Regions from separate parts of the Exiguobacterium sp. s192 genome, predicted to be linked through region 2. Evidence: riboswitches for the same ligand, from Rfam matches in the RefSeq annotation. Region 2 holds a riboswitch; each other region holds the start of a gene.
What was found. Region 2 has a riboswitch for lysine ahead of KNP87_RS12175 (amino acid permease). Riboswitches for the same ligand answer to the same signal wherever they lie in the genome.
Positions count from the first base shown of each region.

Region 1: linked by a shared signal. The riboswitch ahead of KNP87_RS09535 (Na+/H+ antiporter NhaC family protein) and the one ahead of KNP87_RS12175 (amino acid permease) in region 2 are both predicted to bind lysine.
Region 3: linked by a shared signal. The riboswitch ahead of KNP87_RS10600 (aspartate kinase) and the one ahead of KNP87_RS12175 (amino acid permease) in region 2 are both predicted to bind lysine.

Region 1 is NZ_JACSMS010000004.1:180,382-187,521, reverse strand. It holds gene htpG (molecular chaperone HtpG) at 1-580, shown strand, start outside; gene KNP87_RS09535 (Na+/H+ antiporter NhaC family protein) at 665-2,248, opposite strand; lysine riboswitch at 2,355-2,530, opposite strand; gene KNP87_RS09530 (type I phosphomannose isomerase catalytic subunit) at 2,662-4,452, opposite strand; gene KNP87_RS09525 (PTS sugar transporter subunit IIB) at 4,601-4,897, shown strand; gene KNP87_RS09520 (PTS sugar transporter subunit IIA) at 4,903-5,232, shown strand; gene celB (PTS cellobiose transporter subunit IIC) at 5,248-6,585, shown strand; gene KNP87_RS09510 (glycoside hydrolase family 1 protein) at 6,616-7,140, shown strand, end outside.
Region 2 is NZ_JACSMS010000007.1:69,462-76,601, reverse strand. It holds gene bcaP (branched-chain amino acid transporter BcaP) at 1-80, opposite strand, end outside; gene KNP87_RS12190 (DUF2252 domain-containing protein) at 324-1,613, opposite strand; gene msrA (peptide-methionine (S)-S-oxide reductase MsrA) at 1,685-2,632, opposite strand; gene KNP87_RS12180 (SoxR reducing system RseC family protein) at 2,702-2,884, opposite strand; gene KNP87_RS12175 (amino acid permease) at 3,011-4,489, opposite strand; lysine riboswitch at 4,616-4,800, opposite strand; gene KNP87_RS12170 (MarR family winged helix-turn-helix transcriptional regulator) at 4,976-5,425, shown strand; gene KNP87_RS12165 (GGDEF domain-containing protein) at 5,549-6,706, shown strand; gene KNP87_RS12160 (TetR/AcrR family transcriptional regulator) at 6,863-7,140, opposite strand, start outside.
Region 3 is NZ_JACSMS010000005.1:175,009-182,148, forward strand. It holds gene KNP87_RS10595 (aspartate-semialdehyde dehydrogenase) at 1-674, opposite strand, end outside; gene KNP87_RS10600 (aspartate kinase) at 687-1,886, opposite strand; lysine riboswitch at 2,000-2,177, opposite strand; gene argH (argininosuccinate lyase) at 2,244-3,617, opposite strand; gene KNP87_RS10610 (argininosuccinate synthase) at 3,614-4,819, opposite strand; gene KNP87_RS10615 (GNAT family N-acetyltransferase) at 4,939-5,367, opposite strand; gene KNP87_RS10620 (alanyl-tRNA editing protein) at 5,364-6,515, opposite strand; gene phnF (phosphonate metabolism transcriptional regulator PhnF) at 6,644-7,140, shown strand, end outside.

The DNA.
Region 1 (7,140 bases), on a different contig from region 2:
GAAGTACATCTATTATGCATCAGGGGAGAGCACGGACCGGTTGGATAAATTGCCGCAGTCGGAGCTCGTCAAGGACAAAGGATTCGATATCCTATACTTCACGGAAGAGATTGATGAGTTTGCGATTCAGATGCTGCTCAATTACGACGGAAAAGAATTCAAGTCCGTCACGAGCAGCGATCTCGGCATCGAGCAGACGGATCAAGCCGAAACGACAGAGACACAAGTCGAGATGTTCAAAGCGATGCAGGACGTACTGGCAGGACAGGTGAAAGAGGTCAAAGCTTCAACACGGTTGAAGTCACATCCGGTCTGCTTCGCGACGGATGGTGCGGTTTCAATCGAAATGGAGAAAATCCTCAAATCGATGCCGAACAACCAAGATGTCGCAGCCGTGAAAATCCTCGAATTGAACACGTCGCACGATGTGTTCCAAGCGATTGAGACGGCTTATGCCGAGGATCGTCCGAAATTCGAGCGGTATACCAAATTGATGTATCAACAAGCGTTATTGATCGAAGGATTGCCGATTGAAGATCCGGTCGCCTTTGCGAACGAAGTCTGCGCGTTGATGGTCTGAACAAAAAAGCCATAGCAAAAAGCCGGATCCGATGTAATCATCGGTCCGGCTTTTTGAATAGAATGATCGTTTCACAGACTTCCGTTATTCCGAACGAAGTTGCGACGGGACTTCACCGCGTCGTGAAAGAACGTTTAACATGACGAGGAAGATCAAGAAGGCGACAAGCGCACCGATGAATCCGAACACAGACGAACCGGTGACACCGAGCACGAGGTATCCGACAGCCGACGTTGCGGCACCGATCAACGCGTACGGTAATTGTGTCGTGACGTGATCGATATGGTGCGATCCGGCACCGGTCGAGCTGAGAATCGTCGTATCGGAAATCGGTGAACAGTGGTCACCGAAGACGGATCCGGCAAGGACTGCTGCAAGTGTTGGCAACAACAGACTCGGCTCAACCGCCATGATGAGGTCAGCACCGATTGGTAACATGATACCGAATGTGCCCCAACTTGTTCCGGTTGAGAATGCCATGATACTCGCGATTAAGAACAACAGGAACGGCAGATAAGAAGCGGGAATGGATTTGCTGACGAAACTGGCAAGGTAATCCCCGGTCTTCATGTCGCCGATGACAGCGATGATCGTCCAAGCGAACAATAGAATGACGACCGCCGGCCACATCGATTTCATTCCTGCCCAAATGCTGATGCGGTAATCACGTGCCGGAATCTTCCGACCGATCAACATCAAGAAGGCAACGATTAAACTGATGACGACACCTGCAACAAGAGAACGTGTCACGTCCGTTGATTCGAAGGCACCAATCAATGTAAAGGGACGATCGTCAGCGGCAAGCGCTTGAGCACCCGTCCAAAGAAGAGCTGTGACGGTCGCGATGACCAATACGATAATCGGGACGACCAAGTCACGGACTTTTCCATTATCGTGCTCTTTGACCTCTTCCGCCATTCCCATTGGAGTACCTTTGTTGGCGTCAAACAACTCACCTTGTAAAGCACGCAATTCATGCGTCCGCATCGGTCCAACGGCAATTCCCGTATAGGCGATGTAGAGTGTCAGCAACAAAGCGAAGATGGCATAGAAGTTTAACGGCACAATCATCATGAAGGCACTGAACGCTGAGTAATCGGTGATCGAATGTGTCGTCAAGATCCCGGCGATGATCGAGATGATGAAGGCACCCCAGCTGGATAACGGACTGATGACACAGACCGGTGCAGCGGTTGAATCAATGATGTACGCCAGTTTGGCCCGTGAGACACCGCGGCGGTCCGTTAACGGTCGACTGACGTTTCCAACGGCCAGACTGTTGAAGTAATCATCGATGAAGATTAAGATACCTAAGCCGAAAGCGGCGAGTCGGGCGCCACGCGCCGTCTTGACGTGTGTTGTTGCCCATTCGCCGAAGGCACGGGCACCACCTGATGTTTGAATCAGTGTCGACAAGACACCGAGTAACAGTAAGAAGACGAGTAATAAGACGTTCCATTCATTTAAAGCCCCGTCTGCCCAAAACAGACTGAAGATATTTTTCCCGAGATAAACAACGGTATCGATCGGATTGAAGCTGTGAAGCAATAACGCTCCGACTAAAATACCGACACCGAGTGAGATGACGACTTTTCGTGTAACAATCGCCAAGACGATGGCGATTACCGCCGGCGCAAGTGCGACGATGGAATCTGAATAGTTGACCATGGTTGTGGTTCCTCCTCCTTTTTTAGAAGATGAGACCCATTGCACAGAAAAAAAGCAAGGGCACCGGCAACAAAGCCGACACCCTTGCTGGATGCGTCTTTCTTAGCCGAATTGGAGCGCTCCATACAACATACGTATGGCAATCGAACGGGTATTTCCCAATTCGACCAGCTTCGTCACGTCTGACACATGACGATACTTCGGCGGCATCACCTTTCGTTGATCGTCATTGTTGTCATCCTCAGATCAAGTACTCATTAAGACCGCGCCTCTACCTCATCGATAGAATAGTCATATTCTTTTCATAAGAAAACCTTATCATATTTCAGAAAATAGTTTCAAGTCTGTTTTTTTTATCATGTAGGATTTTTTGCTTATAAAAAAAGCGAGGATTCATCCACTATACGGAATCATTACAGGTGGGCGGCGCCAATTACGCCGGCATGACCCTGCAGTGTTGCCAACCGAATGTTGATGTTAGGACGAAGTGACGGATAAACACGTTCTTTGACAGCCGCTAACAGTTGTTCCCAATACAAATCAGCAGATCCTGTAACACCCCCGCCGATGACGATGACGTCCGGATCGACCGTATGAATGATATTAGCCAGACCCGTCGCTAAATACGCGATGAAACGGGTTCTTTCCTCCTGATCTTCTAATAATGTGACAATCGAGGATGTTTGTTTCTCACGTGCCCGTAACTGAAGCGCGGTTCCACTCGCTAAGCCTTCGAGCGAACCTGTATTCAGTACAGGATGTGGAGAACCGGAGAACTCAATGATGGTATTACCGATTTCACCCGCACATCCATTGGCGCCCCGAATCAATTGTTTTTCATAAACGTAACCACCGCCGATTCCTGTGCTGACAGTCACGTAATAAACCGAGGAGAAGTTTTTCCCGGCACCAAAAAGTGCTTCGCCAAATGCGGCTGCATTGGCGTCATTTTCAAGAGATACAGGGACATCAAATGCAGAGTGTAAAGGTGCTGTCAGGTTGACGCGTGTCCAACCCGGAAGGTTGGGAGGCGAGAGGAGGCACCCTGTTTTGGCATCCAGTGGACCGGGTGCAGCGATTCCGATTCTTGTGATGTCAAATTCCTGTTTGAACAGTTGAATGGCGCATTTGAGTTGATTGATTGCATTCGCCGGGCCTGCTGAAGGGTGAGTCGGAAAAGAAAGTTGTTTGACCACTGTTTCTTGATCGATGGCGGCGACACGCGTTTGTGTTCCGCCTAAATCTACACCAATTTGCAAGGGACGCTTCGTGCGAGAAGAAGGACCGGTCAACAATACAAGACCGTTCCCTGAAATCTTCTGTTCTGTCTGAGCGGGCAAAAGAATGGTTGCACCTGCTGTGAACTGATCATGGTTCAGACGAATCGTTCCTTCGATGACGGTAATGACTTGGAAAAAGGAACGTGCCGGAATCACATGACTATTTCGAACGGTCCATTCTTCTACAAAAAAGTAAGGGGTATGAGTCAATGATTTTTGAAACGGAGAGAGCTGTACAGGAGGTTCATGGTAGTGAAAATGCGGAAACTGAATGACTTGCCGAGCCTGTTCCAAATGGAGTGGACGCGGAACACCCGTCGCAGGATCAAGGCGGTCATAATCATATAACCGATAAGTCGTGTCCGAATTTTGCTGAATTTCGAGTACGACGCATCCCTTGGTCAAGGCATGAACGGTGCCTGCCGGAACGTAGAGAAAATCACCTTTGGAAACAGGCACATATTGAAGGTGTTGCTGGAGTACTCCTTCCTCGAGCGCCTGATCAAATTCAGCTTGTGATTGAAACGTATGACCATAAATAATGGATGCATCCTCGGGACAATCGACGATGTACCAGCATTCATTTTTGCCGAATGGTTGCTGTTCAAGGCGTTGGGCATCTGTATCGTTTGGGTGAACTTGTACGGATAAATGACTGGATGCATCAATCCATTTCATCAATAGCGGGAACTCGGATGAAGTGTCCATCCCGAAAATTTCAGGGTGATTTGACCACAATTCCTTTAAAGAAAACCCGGAAAATTGACCGGATTGAACCAGGGTCACTCCATGTTCATGACTAGAAAGTGTCCAAGCTTCTCCTGTTTTTTGATCATCTGAGATGACAAAACCATGCTGTTTAAGCTGCTGACCACCCCAAATACGTTCTTTTGTAAGGGGTTTGAAAACAATCGGCTCGTTCATGCATACTCCTCCTTTGATCTGTTATCAAAAACAACTCTACACTTTTAAAAAATAAAAATAAACAAAATAATTATCAAGTATAGACATGAAAGAATAAATCCGTATAATCAAAGTTGTAAGCGATTTCAAATCAGAGAGGATGTTTGGAATGAAAAAAATCATGTTAGCGTGCAGTTCAGGGATGTCGACGAGTATTCTTGTGACAAAAATGCAGGAACATGCAAAAGGAATCGGAGAAGAAGCAAAGATTTGGGCGGTGGGTCAAGATCAAGCGATGAAAGAAATCGAAGGAGCAGATGTCATTTTGATTGGACCACAGATGCGCTTTTTATTATCAAAGTTTCAACAAGCAACAGACAAGCCGGTCGAGGTCATTGACATGATGGCGTACGGAATGGCTGACGGAAAAGCGGCCTACGAACAAGCCGTAAAATTGATGGGGTGAATGACATGCCAACTAACGAACAGACGATGGAACAAGTGGCCTTCATGATGATTTTGCACAGCGGAAATGCACGAAGTACGATTCGGGAAGCGATTGAAATTTATAAAGACGGGTCGTTTGAAGAATTCGAGCATTTGTTATCAGATGCGCGTGCCCAGTTGCAAGAAGCGCACCAGGTTCACTTTGGGCAGGTTCAAAAAGAAGCAAACGGCGAACCGACGACACTGTCACTTTTGTTATTACATGCAGAGGATCATTTGATGTCGACACAAACCATGCTTGATTTAACATCCGGACTCATTGAATTGATGGAACACAAGTTTTCTAAAAAATAATAAGGAGTGTTCGAAATGACTGAGAATAGTAAGTGGTTTGATCTGTTGAGTCGTTTCTTGATGCCGATGGCGGCATTTTTAAATAACAGTCGTTACCTGCAGACGTTACGTGATGCATTCATGCTTGCTTTTCCGATTACGATGTTTGGTTCTTTGATCGTCGTCGTGGCGAATCTACCGTTTCTCGAAAAATTCATGTCCCCCGGCGTACTCGATGCATTCAAGACCTCTCTTGGAAATGCACCATCGGCGACCATGGGAATCATGTCATTGTTTGTTGTGTTTGGAATCGGCTATTATCTTTCAAAAAGTTATGACGTAGAGGCCGTATTCGGTGGAGTCATCGCACTTGTTTCCTTTTTATTACTTACTCCTTTTTTTGTCGCAGTAGAGAATGTCGCTGATCCTGTTGGGAACGTCATTCCATTAGATCGTCTAGGGGCTAAAGGAATGTTTCTTGCCATGATCACCGGATTTTTAGCAGGAGAAATTTATCGGTTCGTCGTTCAAAAAAACTGGACGATCAAAATGCCGGCCGGTGTTCCGACAGCCGTTGCCAAGTCTTTTTCAGCACTCGTTCCAGCATTGTTGACACTGACGATTTTCCTCGGAATCAATATTGCCGTCACCTCTCTTTTAAATACTAATTTACACGATCTCATCTTTAACCTCGTTCAAAAACCACTTGTCAATTTAGGGAATGGACTCATCCCGACATTGATTGCGATTTTCTTTGTTCAATTGTTTTGGTTCTTCGGTTTACACGGACAAGTCATCGTCAATTCGGTCATGGACCCCATCTGGAATACTTTATCTTTAGAAAACCTCAATGCGTACACCGCGAATGGAGAACTTCCGAATATCATCAGTAAACAGTTCATCGAAATCTATACAGTGGGAATCGGCGGTTCCGGTTCGACGCTGGCAGTTGTCGTCGCGATTCTATTATTTATGCGTTCCAAACAATTAAAACAAATCGGAAAGCTTTCGATTGGACCAGGTGTTTTTAACGTAAACGAACCGATGATCTTTGGTCTTCCGATCGTCATGAATCCCTTGATCATGATTCCCTGGATTGTCGCGCCTTTAATTACTGTGACCGTCACTTATTTTGCAATGTCATCCGGTCTTGTACCGCCTCCGACGGGGGTCGCTGTTCCTTGGACGGTACCGATGTTCATCAGCGGCATGATGGCAACGAATTCTCTGGCAGGCGGTTTGTTACAGCTCGTCAACTTCGCAATCATCATGGCGGTGTGGTTCCCATTCCTCGTGTTCATTGATCGCTTGAACTTGAAAAAGGAACGTGAGGAAGCAGATTCGATAAAAGAGAAAAACGAACAGATCGGTTGAGTGAAAACTTATAGATAGGACGTGGATGCGATGAACCAAACAGAAAACATGATGACTCAGACAAAACGTTACACATTTCCAAGCGACTTTTGGTGGGGGACTGCCGCGTCGGCGACACAAATGGAAGGTGCTGCCTATGAAGATGGAAAAGGACCAAACATCTGGGACTATTGGTATGAACAAGAACCAAATCGCTTTTTTGATGGTGTGAGTGCGACAGTCGCATCAAATTTTTATCATCGGTATGAAGAAGACATCGCCTTGATGAAAGCGTTGGGACATAACTCATTTCGGATTTCGATTTCCTGGTCACGGCTTTTTCCGTCAGGAGAGGGAGACATTAATCCGCTGGCAGTCAATTTTTATAATCGTGTCATCAATGAACTGATTGATGCTGGAATTGAACCTTTTGTCAATCTGTATCATTTCGATATGCCGTTGCAATTACAACAAAAAGGCGGTTGGGAAAATCGTGAAGTCGTCACGAGTTATGTGGAGTATGCCAAAACGTGTTTTGAATTATTCGGTGATCGGGTTACGAAATGGTTCACCCAT
Region 2 (7,140 bases):
CCAAGATTTCGAGCAAGTCCACTGTTACGTTGACTCGCAGCAATCATAGCGGAAACATCTTTTTTCCGCGTCAAACTCATGATGATACTCCCCCTGTTGTGTGTTTAGTTCGTATTACAAAAAATGTTTTGCAATTACTTAAACCAAAATTTACGAATTTTTCAGATAAATTGATATAGGTCATTAGACCCATTTGTAAAATGATGTCCGCTTACATAATTTCCGGTCACTAAAAAAAATTCTTTCCACAGCCTTTTAAACAGGTCTCCAGAAAGAATTTTTTAGATGAAACAATCTTCAAATACAGATATCAAATATAGGCATCACCGATTAGCTAACCAAGTTAAAAACACTTGAAAATCAAGGGTTGTTCGTGCCGCATAGGCACTTGACCAGCGTTGTATTTGCCGGGTGAATTCTGCGTCTGATACCCCAATCGATTCGATGATGACGACGTCCGCATGATGCTTTAAAATATCGACATCAATTCCGGCATCCATGTCTGCCCGCGCATGGATTTTGGCGGTGATTTGACCTTGAATAGAAAGGACGTTTTCGAGGTCTTCTTGGCTTTTGATATGCTTCGCTTTTAATTTCTTTTTGTAAGGTGAACGTTCGCGGAGATAATATTCTTTTCCATTCATCGTCACATATCCAAGATAAGGATCTTCATGCGCCTGCATGGCTTTTTGCGACGTCACGACACGGCGTCCTTGATGGACCGCTTCGACGTCTTCCAAATAGACGGGCAAGAAGAGAGCGGGTACTGGCGATTGCGCTTGTTTCATCTCTAAAATCAAATCCTCATGTTCGCCGCCCTTTCCTTCCACGAGGATGTAATACCGTTCGAGACCAATTGATGCCGTGCCGCTATCCAGTTTATAGACGATATCTTTAATCTCGTAAAATGCATCTTTCTGCCTGTCTTCTTCATCAATTGAAGCGATATAATCCGGCCAAATCGATTCAATGGCGGCATACGTCGCTGCATCGACTTGCTTCATGTCCGGTAAATCGGCAAATTTTCGTTGTCCTTCGACAACAGTGGTCCGTTCCCCTAACAAGTCCGCCTTCTTTTTTTCTGCCTTTTTGATCAGTTTACGAATCGGCCCTTTTGTATTATCGATCGTAAAACACACTTTGCTTGGATTTTTACCTTTGGCATATTGCCGTAAGTCATCTAAGTAATGTTGGACATAGGCGGCGATTGCTGGTTCCGGATCGTATCCCGCTTCCTTCGCAAACAATTGGACGGAGACGGCCATCCGGATCACATCGTACAAATAAGAACCGAGGTACCCTTCATCAAAATCATTGACGTCATAAATGATTTCACCTTTAGCATTCCCATGGACTCCGAAATTTTCAAAATGTAAATCGCCTTGAATCCAAGTCGGCGTCTCACTTGGTGTATCAAATCCCAATGGAATTCGAGTCAAATCGTAATAAAAGAGATGAGAGCTGCCACGGAAAAAAAGAAACGGGCTGGTACTCATCTTTTGATACTTCACTTGTCGTGCTGTTTCATCCAGTCCCCGAATTTCGTGATCGTAAAAATCGAGCACCTTTGCAATCGTTAACTGTCGAATTTCTTCATATACACGTGTGAACATGGAAAACCCTCCTTTTAAAAGTTAGTAAAAAGACAGCAAAACGAATCCGCTTTGCTGTCTACCTGTCTTACTCATTCGAAGTGTTTTTTATATTCCCCATATCCCGCAGTATCAAGCTCTTCTAACGGAATAAAGCGCAGGGCTGCTGAATTGATGCAGTAGCGTAAGCCACCCAACTCTTTTGGACCGTCATCAAAAATATGACCAAGATGACTGTCTGCATTAGCGGAACGGACTTCTGTCCGCGTCATGCCGTGCGTCGTATCGAGTTCGACTTCCATTTTGTCCTCAGAAATCGGTTTTGCGAAACTCGGCCATCCGCAGTTCGAGTTAAACTTATCTTTTGACGTAAAGAGTGGTGTTCCATCGACGATATCGACATAAAGACCTGGTCGTTCCTCATCCCAGTATTCATTGCGGAAAGCGGGCTCTGTACCGTTTTCCTGTGTGACTTTATACTGGATCGGCGTCAAACGTTGTTTTAATTCCTGTTCCTTGCCTTGATCCTTCCACGCTTCTTTGACGAACTTCGCCCGACCGGAGCCGACACTATACATCTGATAGCGGAACGGATTTTTTTTGTAATAATCTTGATGGTACTCTTCAGCCGGCCAGAATGGTTTCGCCGGACGAATGTCGACAGCTACTGGTCGTGAGAAACGACCGGATGCGTCAAGCGCCGCTTTTGAACGTTCAGCTGCTTGTTTTTGTTCTTCATCAACATAAAAAATGGCTGGTTCGTACGATTGACCACGGTCGTTAAACTGCCCGCCACCATCAGTCGGATCGATTTGGCGCCAAAAAATTTCAAGTAATTCCTCATACGTGATGACAGCCGGATCATACGTAACTTCTACGGCTTCTAAATGTCCTGTTGTTTCTGAACAGACCTCTTTATAAGTCGGGTTTTCTGTATGACCACCTGTATAACCGGAAATGACTTGTTCGACACCATCATATTTATGAAATGGCTTGACCATGCACCAAAAACAGCCACCTGCGAATATTGCTTTTGCCATCTAGCTTCCCCTCCTCTGTATATGCCTATTTTAACGCGTTCCGTCCCACTCCCCTACTATCTTGCTCAGTCAATCTTCGGGATTCGCTTTTAAGCGCCGCATGACAAAATAAATCGCGGCAAACACTAAGATCAATCCGCCAAACGAATACCAGATGTTGTTCATGCGATAGAGCATCTGATAGATCGCCAGAGTTACAAGCAAGATGGCAATCGGGATGAATGCCCGTTTAAAGTGATACCAATAATTCACTGTAGTCGCCTCCGTTTTCTTTTATCTTAATCGATTTCTTACTCCTTGATTATGTTTTTCAACATTTTTCTAACAACAATACGACAAAAAAGCCGATCCCGCTCACACATGGGATCGACAATTTGATCATGGACGCGGATGTTCCGGGAACTCCATTTCTGCATAAGGAACAACCGATGTCCGGTTTTTAAATTTATGACCTAACCAGAAGGCAAGGAACAACGGAATACCGACATACGTCGCAGCGATTCCGACCCAATCAATTTGATCCGCGAGGAACGCGGCATAGTTTTGACCAACGATGACTAGGAAACAAAGTCCAAAGGCAAACAGTGGTCCAAACGGGAATGCCGGCGCAACGTACGGCAAGTCGCTTAACGAATGTCCTTGAGCAAGGAATCCTTTACGGAACCGGTAGTGACTGATTGCGATTCCAAGCCACGCGATGAAACCGGTCATACCTGAGGCATTCAACAGCCAGAGGTAGACTTGACCGCCAAACATCGATGTCAGGAAGCAGAGTGCGCCGATGGCTCCGGTTGCGAGCAAGGCATTACGTGGTACACCGTTTTTGGAGACTTTAGCAAACATTTTTGGTGCATCGCCTTGACGTGCCAGTGTGTACAGCATGCGTGTCGAGGCATACATCCCCGAGTTCCCGGCTGATAAGACGGACGTCAAGATGACGGCGTTCATTAAGGCTGCTGAGAACGCGAGTCCGGCTTTTTCAAAGACGAGTGTAAACGGGCTGACGGCTACATCCGTAATATCATTCGACACTAAGTTCGGACTCGTATACGGAATCAACATCCCGATGACAAAAATCGCAAAGACGTAAAACAACAGGATCCGCCAGAAAACTTGTTTGACAGCTTTCGGAACGTTCTTTTTCGGATCTTCCGATTCTCCCGCGGCGATTCCGACGAGTTCGGTTCCTTGGAAGCTGAACCCGGCGACGAGGATAATTCCGATAACGGCAGGAATACCACCGACGAACGGTGCATCACCTAACGCAAAGTTTTTAAAGCCGACCGGCGCTTCCGATGTGAAGACACCAAAAATCATTGCAACACCGACAATCAAGAAAATGATGACGGTAACGACTTTGATCATCGCAAACCAATATTCTGCTTCTCCGAAACCTTTAACGGAGAAGAAATTTAAACCAATCATCAACAATAAGAAAATAGCACTGAAATAGAAACCAGGTACATCCGGGAACCAGTACGTCATGACGATTTGTGCCGCAACGAGTTCAACCGCAATCGTAACCGCCCAGTTGTACCAGTAGTTCCATCCTAAGGCAAAACCGAACGATGGATCGACGAATTTCGCACCATACGTCGAGAACGAACCAGCGACCGGCATGTAAGCTGCCATCTCGCCCAAGCTTGTCATCAGGAAGTACACCATCAGTCCGACGACGGCGTACGATAACAACGCACCGCCCGGACCCGCAGCGGCAACAGATGCACCGGATGCGATGAAGAGTCCGGTTCCGATGGCACCGCCAATCGCAATCATCGACATATGACGGGCTTGCAGGCCACGTTTTAAGCCTTCTTCAGTTGAATCGAGTTTTCTTTGGGGTTGTAGAGTATTCATGTTATTCGCTTCTCTCTTTTTAGATTTTTTGAGAGGACACTTTTTGAAAAAACAAAAAGCGCCCTCATCTTCCAGAAGGAAGATGAGAACGCAACATAGTAAAAGGATGCGCCTCATTCTACCGTCGTGAAAGATAGCTCCCCACAAGTCATGGTTGACCTGTGACAGTATTAGACCTGTTTGATCTAATCCCAATCGATCATCTTCAAAGCGATGATTGATTTCGGCAATTCTTCCTTTTCAGTCACCTCATCTGCCGCTTGACGACATCCGTAACTGTACTCATAAGAACCGCAACCTCCATCCCACTGGTTGAGTGAGAACTAATTAAGTTAGTGATTAATTTCTTGATTACCTCGTCATGTTACACAAATCGTCTTTAAATTGTCAATTCTTTTTTTGAATTGACGGCTCTTCATGGTAAAATTCCGTAATTTTTAGTACACTAAACAATAGAAGTTAACCGAGAGAAAGGATGTTGCTTGAATGCCACAAGAACGTGATCAACTGACTTACCGATTAGAGGAACAAATGCGTGTCATTCTCCGGACATTACGTCGTGAACTGAACCGACTGTTTGAAGGAACCGCGACGCGAAGTGAATTTTTCATCTTACGCAGCTTGTCCGAAAATGGTCCCCAACGTCCGACTCTACTCGCAGAACAGTTTGAGCTTGCGACAAGTCAGGTAACGGCTTTAACCGATCGCCTGTATAAAGCAGGCTTCGTCACTCGGACCCGTTCAACAGATGACCGGAGATCGATTGTCCTTGCTTTGACGGATGAAGGAGAAACGGCGTTTCGTGAACTCGAAGTTGTCCGCCGGAAATACCTGCAGGAACGGTTCGGCACATTGACGGAAGAGGAACTGAATGTCATGGTTCGTGTCTTCGATAAGATTCTTTTGACGATGGATGAAGAAGCCGTTTCTTCCTAAAAATTGTGTGTAAAAAATATTCAACTTATTTTTCAGACAAAGTTCACTTGACTGTGTACTTTGTCTTTTTTGTCGACTTTTCCTGTTTCACTTCACATTTTTCCATTTCTTGCCGTTAGTAAAATGAGTATACTGGAAGTATGTTACGGAAATGCGTTTACGAGGAGCTGGGAGGATTTGTTGTCCATCATGAATAATTTCATCATCAATTTTTGTCTACTGTTCACAACGATCACTCTTTTGTTTCTACCCTTTCGAAACCAACCGAGGATCACCCCTAAAACAAATGTAAAAACGCGACTCATTCTGGGAGGAGTCGCCGGACTCATCGCCGTTCTCTTGATGTTCAATAGCATCCAAATTGATGTTGCACGAATTGATTTGCGGATTATCCCGGTCGCCATTGCGATGATGTTCGGTGGATTACCAAGCGCCATCGTAACCGGTCTGATGATTATCGGAACTCGTTTTGCGATTACACCGTTTGAACAAATGGAAGGGGTCATCGTTTCATCTATCGTTATCGGATTATTTATCGGAACGATTGGCATAATCAGACGCTACGTCCGTATGACATTTTGGAATTTTGAGTTGATGATCGGCGTCGGAATCTTGTATTCCTTACCCGCCATCTATCTGTTGACCCATAGTTGGTCGACATTCTTTAAAGTATCGGCAGCGTATATCTTCTTTAATCTGATTGCTGGTTTCGTAACCTATCAGTTATTGACGGAACTCCGTCGCCACTTTGAGAACATTCAGTACCAACAAAAACTCGCGATGACGGATGCCTTGACCGGTCTCGCCAACCGGCGTCGACTGGATGATTCCTTATCTCTTGTCGGTTCTGCGGAAGACGGTTATTCCCTCGTCTTGATCGATATCGACTTCTTTAAACACGTCAACGATACATATGGTCATGATGCCGGCGATGATGTCTTGCGTCAACTCGGTACGACCCTTGCTTCCCTCGCCCGTCCGGACGATTTAGTCGGTCGATACGGCGGTGAAGAGTTTTTAATCATCTTGCCGGACACGTCCGCTGCTGAAGCGAAAAAAATCTCCGAGCTCGCCCGGATGACGGTTGCCCGGAATCTGTTCCCGACGACGAGTGTCCCTGATCTGCAAATCACGATTTCACTCGGGATCGCACATTCAAGTGATTCGCATACGTCACTTGAAGCGTTGCAACAAGCAGATAAGGCGTTGTATCATTCTAAAAAATCAGGACGTAATCGCAGTACGATCTATACGAAAGCACTTGAACTCGAGCAGGCCTGACCCCAACTGGTGCTGATTCAAAAATTAATCTCTATAAGACAAGGGTGGCAGAGGATAATTCTGCCACCCTTGTCTCGTGCCCAACGACTGATTTGCTTCAGGCGACTTCTGTCTTCTATAAAAAAAGTGCAGGCAAAGACAAACAAAACCCGATTCTTAAACTGGATCTTGCGCACGATTCGGAAAACCGATACTCTCGACTGTTCCAAACACAATCATCCGACTGAGTTGGTCGGCCATGTAGGTTGCCGAGTAAGGACGGTCATTGCGTAACCAAGAAATCAATAACCCCAATTGTCCCCCGATCACGTAGTTTAACAACAGATCCTGATCCACCCGTCTCGTTTCACTGACGGTATGCGCTTTAAATACGAGGCGGTAGTTTTCCTTTAACGTGTCCAGGAAACGGGAAATAAAGGTCTTGATCGGTCCTT
Region 3 (7,140 bases), on a different contig from region 2:
CATGTCGCACTGACCGGCAACTCCGGTAAGCGGAAGATTTTGCGTGTCTCGTCAATCATTTTCTGTTCTTCTTTCGTATACCCATTCGGTAAGAAAACATCGATATGCGGCAGGATGTTATCGTGAATCGGGTGCGGATAATTGACCGGTTCTTCGCCGCGGCTGCCGCGGGCTAAATCCTCAATTCCTTTTTGACCCGAACCGGAGACCGCTTGATACGTCGTATAGTTGATACGCTGTAAACCAAACTGCTGAAGCGGGGCCAGGGCGACGACGGATTGAATCGTCGAACAGTTCGGATTGGCAATCAATCGATCGTCCGGACCGATTGCCTTCGGGTTTACTTCCGGTACGACGAGCGGGATATCCGCCTGCATCCGGAAGGCACTCGAGTTGTCGACGACGAGTGTTCCTGCTGCAGCGAGTAACGGGGCATACTGTTCACTGATCGTTCCGCCTGCTGCGAACAGTGCGACATCGATGCCGGCTTCTGTGATTTGCTCCGATAATGCTTGAATCGTAACGTCTTGCCCTTTGAACTGGACGGTTTTCCCGGCAGAACGGGCTGAAGCGTAAGCTGAAATTTGACGAACCGGAAAGTCGAGTTCCGCCAAGACTTGCAACATTTTTTGTCCAACGGCGCCTGTTGCGCCAATGACTGCTACATGATACATATGGTTTCCTCCTTACAGATCAAATGCATTGGCGATTGCTGCGACGGTCCGTTCGATGTCGGCTTGGGCAATCGTATACGAGATGCTGATTTCTGACGTCGTGACTTGATAAAACGTGATGTTTTCCGCCCGGAATGTCGCAAATAATTTCGAAGCGACGCCTGTTGCGTCACGCATTCCGATTCCAACGACCGATAACTTGGCATGTTGGTTATGACGGTCGACTTTGACGGTCGGGAAACGATTGATGATATCCTGCAAGGCTTCTTCCAAAAACTCTTCTTCGTCGAGCGGACACGAGAACGAGAGGAAGATGTCACTGTCAAACGTCGTCTGACTGATCATATCGATGTTGACGTGACGTCCTGACAACAATTCAAAGATATCTGCGACCGCTGAGTTTGTCTGTGGTACGTGTTTGATCGATACCGTCATGACGTTTTTTGTCACACTGACACTTGTGACCGCTTTTTGTTCCATCGTTTCCGTTGCCTCCATGATCCAAGTCCCTCTTTCCGATTCAAGTGTTTTTCCGACAAAGATGTGTACACCGTATTTTTTACCTAACTCGACACTCCGCATCTCCATGACTTTTGATCCGAGAGCACTCATTTCCATCATCTCATCGTATGAAATGTGCGGAATCGGCTGTGCTGTTGCATGAATCCGTGGATCAGCCGTATAAACGCCGTCAACGTCCGTATAGATTTCGCATCGTTTATCGAGAACGGCTGCCAGTGCGACGGCTGTCGTATCCGATCCGCCGCGCCCCAGTGTCGTGACATCCCCCAGTTCATTGACCCCTTGGAAACCAGCGACGATGATGACATCGTAGGTCTCCAGTTTTTTCCGGAGTAATTCGCCGTCAATTTGTTTGATTTTACTTTTCGTGTGGAGTCCCATCGTACTGATGCCTGCTTGTGCGCCCGTCTGGGACAAGGCTTTTGTCCCAAGTGAGTTCAAGGCGATGCTGAGCAACGAAATCGTCTGTTCTTCACCGATGGCAAGCAGACGGTCCAGCTCGCGCCGTTCCGGTCGATCCGTGATCGCCTGGGCTTGGGCAATCAATGAATCAGTCATTTTTCCCATCGCCGATACGACGACGACTAATTTTTCTCCTTGATCCGTCCGATTCTTCAAATAATTCGCAATTGACTGAATCTGTTCGACAGTCGCAACCGAACTACCACCAAATTTAAGTACAGTTGTCACAATCCTATCTCCTTTTGTCCCGAAACAGAAAAAAACGACGGGCCGGTAGGAGCGTTCCTACGGCCCGTCGTTATCACGATCGGACAAACGATGACAGTGTCATTCGTTCTTTTACGTAAGATAGCGCTCCGAAACGTGGGTTTCGGCAGTACAACGGATCTTAACCGTTGTACCAGCAATCAAGAAAAAGCATTTTCTTGTTCACTTCGGCGGATTTCCCCTTTCACATCACTTGGCATGCTTGCCTTTGTAAGTGTTGCTACTGATGTCATCCGCGCCTCTATCTGTCGGTTGTTAGTTACAGTTATAGCAAACATTTTTTGTTAAATCCAGTGATTTGCCAAACTTTTTTGATTTTTATAATTTTTGAAGGGTCTGCTTTGCTTGGGTCAGCTGTTCGCGAACAGCGTTAAAACCAGTCCCGCCATAACTCCCTCGTCTCGCGACGGCTTGAACCGGATCGAGCAACGGATAGACATCTTCCGTAATGACCGGATGGAATGTCTGATACGTCTCGAGTGTCAAATCCTTCAAGAAACAGCTGGTCTGGACACAATGCAGAACGGCTTTGCCGACGATTTCATGCGCTTCCCGGAAAGGAATGCCTTTTGTGACAAGGTAATCGGCCAGTTCCGTTGCATTCGAGAAGTCTTGCATTGTCGCCTTCTTGAGCGCTTCTGTCTTAAACGTAGCGGATTCGAGCATCCCGGTAAAAATCTGAACCGATTGTAAAACCGTATCAGCCGTATCAAAGACGCCTTCCTTATCTTCTTGCATATCTTTATTGTAAGCGAGTGGTAATGCTTTCATCGTCGTCAAGAACCCCATCAAGTTTCCATATACCCGTCCTGTCTTTCCGCGAATCAATTCTGCGAAGTCCGGATTCTTTTTCTGCGGCATCATGCTTGATCCCGTCGAAAACGCATCGGACAGTTCAATGAACGAAAATTCTTGTGACGCCCAGATGATGATTTCTTCACAGAACCGTGACAGATGCATCATGACCGTCGACGCGATGCCAAGGTATTCAATGACGAAGTCCCGGTCCGAGACGGCGTCCAAACTGTTGGGATAGACGTGTTCAAATCCAAGCAACTCGGCTGACTTGAACCGATCAATCGGGAAAGTCGTTCCGGCGAGTGCACCGGCACCAAGCGGTGACATCCGGACCCGTTTTAAGTTGTCCGTCAGTCGCTCGGCATCACGCTCAAACATCCAAAAGTAAGCCAGCAAGTGATGCGCGAGCGAAATCGGTTGGGCTCGTTGCAGATGGGTATACCCCGGCATGATCGTTTCGACGTGTTGATCCGCTTGTTCCGTAATGACGGATTGCAGATTGCGAAGACTCGACAGGAGTTCAAGAACATGCTGCTCCATCCAGAGATGAAGATCAGTTGCGACCTGATCGTTTCGACTGCGCGCTGTATGCAGTTTACCGGCAACAGGACCAATCTGTTCTGTCAACAACCGCTCGAGGTTCATATGGATATCCTCATCGGCCAGTGAATAGACATGCTGATCAATCGTCGTTTGTAAATGATTGAGTCCGGCTTCGATTTGTTGCCATTCCGTCTCCTCGAGAATCCCTTGTTCGTATAACATCTGCGCATGGGCCAGGCTGCCTTGTAAATCGACAGCCGCCAGTTTTTGATCAAATGAGATCGATGCGCCGAATGCCTCCGCCTGAGCGGAAGCACTTTCCGTAAACCGTCCGCCCCATAGTTTCGTCATTTTTTCACGCCTTCCTGACGATGGACACTCGCATGTGTCGCAATCGCTAGACCATGCAGTTTGATGAATCCTTTTGCCGCTTCGTGATCAAAGGCATCTTCTTTTGTGTAAGTCGCGAGTTTCTCGTCATACAACGAAACAGCCGATTGACGTCCGGTGACGGTTGCGTTCCCTTTATAGAGTTTGACACGAACTTCGCCGGTCACATCTTGCTGTGTCGCTGACAAGAACGCTTTGAGCCCTTTTGTTAACGGGGCATGGAACAGTCCATTGTAAATGGTTTCTGCATATTGTTTGCTTAAAATCGGTTTGAAATGAGCGACATCTTTTGTCAACGTGATCGTTTCGAGTGCTGCATGCGCTTTGAGTAAAACTGTCGCGCCCGGGCATTCATAGACTTCACGTGATTTGATTCCGACAAGACGGTTCTCGACGTGATCAATCCGACCGACTCCGTGCGCCCCTGCAATGATATTCAGTTCTGTAATCAATTTTGCGAGTGGATATGCTGTTCCGTTAATGGAAACCGGCACGCCCGCTTCAAAGCCGATGATGACTTCTTCTGCTTGATCCGGTGCGTCTTCCGGTGCGACGGTTAAAGCGTACGCATCTTGCGGCGGCTCCGTCCACGGATTCTCAAGGACCCCACATTCATTACTGCGTCCCCATAAGTTCATATCAATTGAATACGGGCTGTCGAGGTTAATCGGAATCGGCACATCGTTTTCTTTTGCGTAGGCAATTTCTTCTTCACGTGACCATTTCCACTCGCGGACCGGTGCGATAACTTCGAGTGACGGGTCAAGAGCAGCGACCGAAACTTCAAACCGGACTTGGTCATTACCTTTTCCGGTACAACCGTGCGCAACCGCTGTTGCACCATGGGCATGTGCGACTTCGACCAGTTTTTCAGCGATCAACGGGCGGGAAAGAGCTGAAATCAGTGGATACGCGCCTTCATAATGAGCGCCGTATTGAAGTGCCGGTAAGACAAACTCGTTCGCGAACTTCTCTTTGACATCAAGGACAATTGATTCAACGGCTCCGACAAGCAATGCTTTTTCTTTGATGACCGTCAAATCTTTTCCTTCACCAACATCCATGCATAACGCGACGACATCATAGTCCTTGCTTAACCATTTGATGGCGACTGAAGTATCGAGTCCACCGGAATACGCTAAAATCAATTTTTGTTTTGTCATTACTAATTCCTCCTTGATATCGACTGTATCTGTCTGTATAAAAATTCACTATGGATTATATATATACATAAACTTTCAAAAAAAGAAACCCTTTTTTAGGATTTCTCATAAAATAACCGTTAAATTTTTTTCTCCATCGTCCGGTGTGGAATACCGGCATCATCAAATTCATCCGATACGATTGTATACCCGAGACCTTGATAAAACGGAATCGCCTGGACTTGGGCACCGAGTGTCAAAATCGTCCGCCCTTCCCGTCGAACCACCCGTTCCATCGCCCGCATCAATTCACCGCCGTATCCTTTACCCCTTGTCGCAGCAAGCGTCGCGACACGTTCCACCTTCATCCGTTGTTCGTCATAGGGACGTGTCCGTCCCGTTGCAACGGGACGATTCATTTCATCGAGAACGAGAAGATGAATCGCCGTTTCATCGTGCGTGTCATATTCCAAATTGCGCGGCACCCCCTGTTCTTCGACGAAAACGCGCTCGCGAATCATCCGGACTGCCTGTTGTTGTTCTGCTGTCTTTACCTGAATTACCGTCATGTATGTAATTCCTCCTTCAATGCTTCGATATAGCCACTTGCATCTTCATACGTCGTAAACAAGGCTTGGGCATTTTTTTCGCTTCCGCCGCCGCGTCCATTAAATTGTTTTAAGTGGGTTTTCGCAAATTTGCCGAGATGGACCGGTCCTGAACTGCACATCAATAATTTTTTAGCGGCCTCATTCCAAATCAATGCTGTCCGTTTTTCCTCCGCCAGAGCTTTCATCATCTTTTCGGAAAATCGGATATTTTCCTGTTCATGGTGCAACACCAAGACGGAGTCTGATGAAGTCAACACCTGTTGCAGAACGGTTGTGACATGTAAATCTTCCGCTTGTCCAATTTGACGGTTCAACCGGAGTTGCTCCTGTTTGAGTTCTTCGACAACTGTGTGGACCTGATCCTTTTTCGCGGACAATGCCCGTGCCGTCTCGGTTAAAACCCGTCGTTCAGCCGTCAACAAACGGAAAGCGCGATCTTTTGCAACATACATCAAACGGACATTCCCCCGGACCTTTTCCTGACCCGTGAATAAAATCAGTTCCAGTTCCGATGTCGATTCAAGATGCGTCCCTCCACAAGCACTGTAATCAAGTTCGCCGATCTGGACAACCCGAATCTGTCCTGTCACTTGCGGTGTTTTCCGTAACGGTAATCGGACAGCATCGGCTTCTATATATTCCGTTGCTGTAATCGGCAACGCTGCTCGAATGACACTTCGCAAGCGGTCCTCAAGACGGTTTTGAATCGTTTCAGTCCATTCGTTCAACTCAAGATCAAGTGTCGATTCTTCTGATCCGGTACGGAAGCTGACCGTCTTGATTTGAAACTCGTCTTGAAGAATCGCGGAAATGACATGTTGGGCTGTATGCTGGGCGGCATGATCTGTTCGCGTACTGTCATCGATTGTACCTTGAACTTCGTTTTCAAGGAGTGGTGTTTCAAGTCGATGCCAAACGATTCCCTCTTCAAGTTGCACATCAAGGACCGGGATCCCATTCAGTGTGCCCTGATCGGCCGGTTGACCGCCGCTTTCCGGATAAAAATAACTTTTCTCAAGCGCAACCCATTGCCCTTGCTGGTCTTTGACATCCATCACGGTCGTTTCGAACGTCCGGACCTCCGGGTAAATTTGTTCAAGACGCATCCTACGTCCACCTTTCTTCATCTGATTTCGCTTCTATTATGCCACAAATTAACTACAATCGTTTGTCGGCATCCCCTTTTCCTAGTACACTAGATGAAAGACTATCGACCGCGAAGGGACGAAATGCCGTGATTCAGCACATCAATAAAAATTCACCACTTCCAATCTACTACCAAATTGAAGCTGCCTTAAAACAACAAATCGAAAGCGGCTTGTTACAGCCCGGTGATTTGATCCCTTCTGAACGAGAGTTCGCCGAAGCTCATCAAATCAGCCGAATGACGGTGCGTCAAGCGATTTCGAATTTAGTGAATGCCGGCTATCTGATCCGTCAAAAAGGACGGGGTACGTTCGTCGCCAACAAAAAAATCGTCATGCAACTGTCTGGATTAACCAGCTTTTCGGAGGAAATGGAACATCTCGGTCTGGAGCCTGCGAGTGAACTCTTGTCCTATCAAATGATTGCTGCTGAAATGCCGATTGCCAACAAACTCGGAATTCGTGAAGGGGCTCAGATCTACGAATTAAAGCGGTTACGCATTGCCGATGAACAACCGCTTGCACTTGAAACTGTCTATATTCCGGAACAACTGTTACCCGGCTTGAATCAAGAAGTCGCCATCAC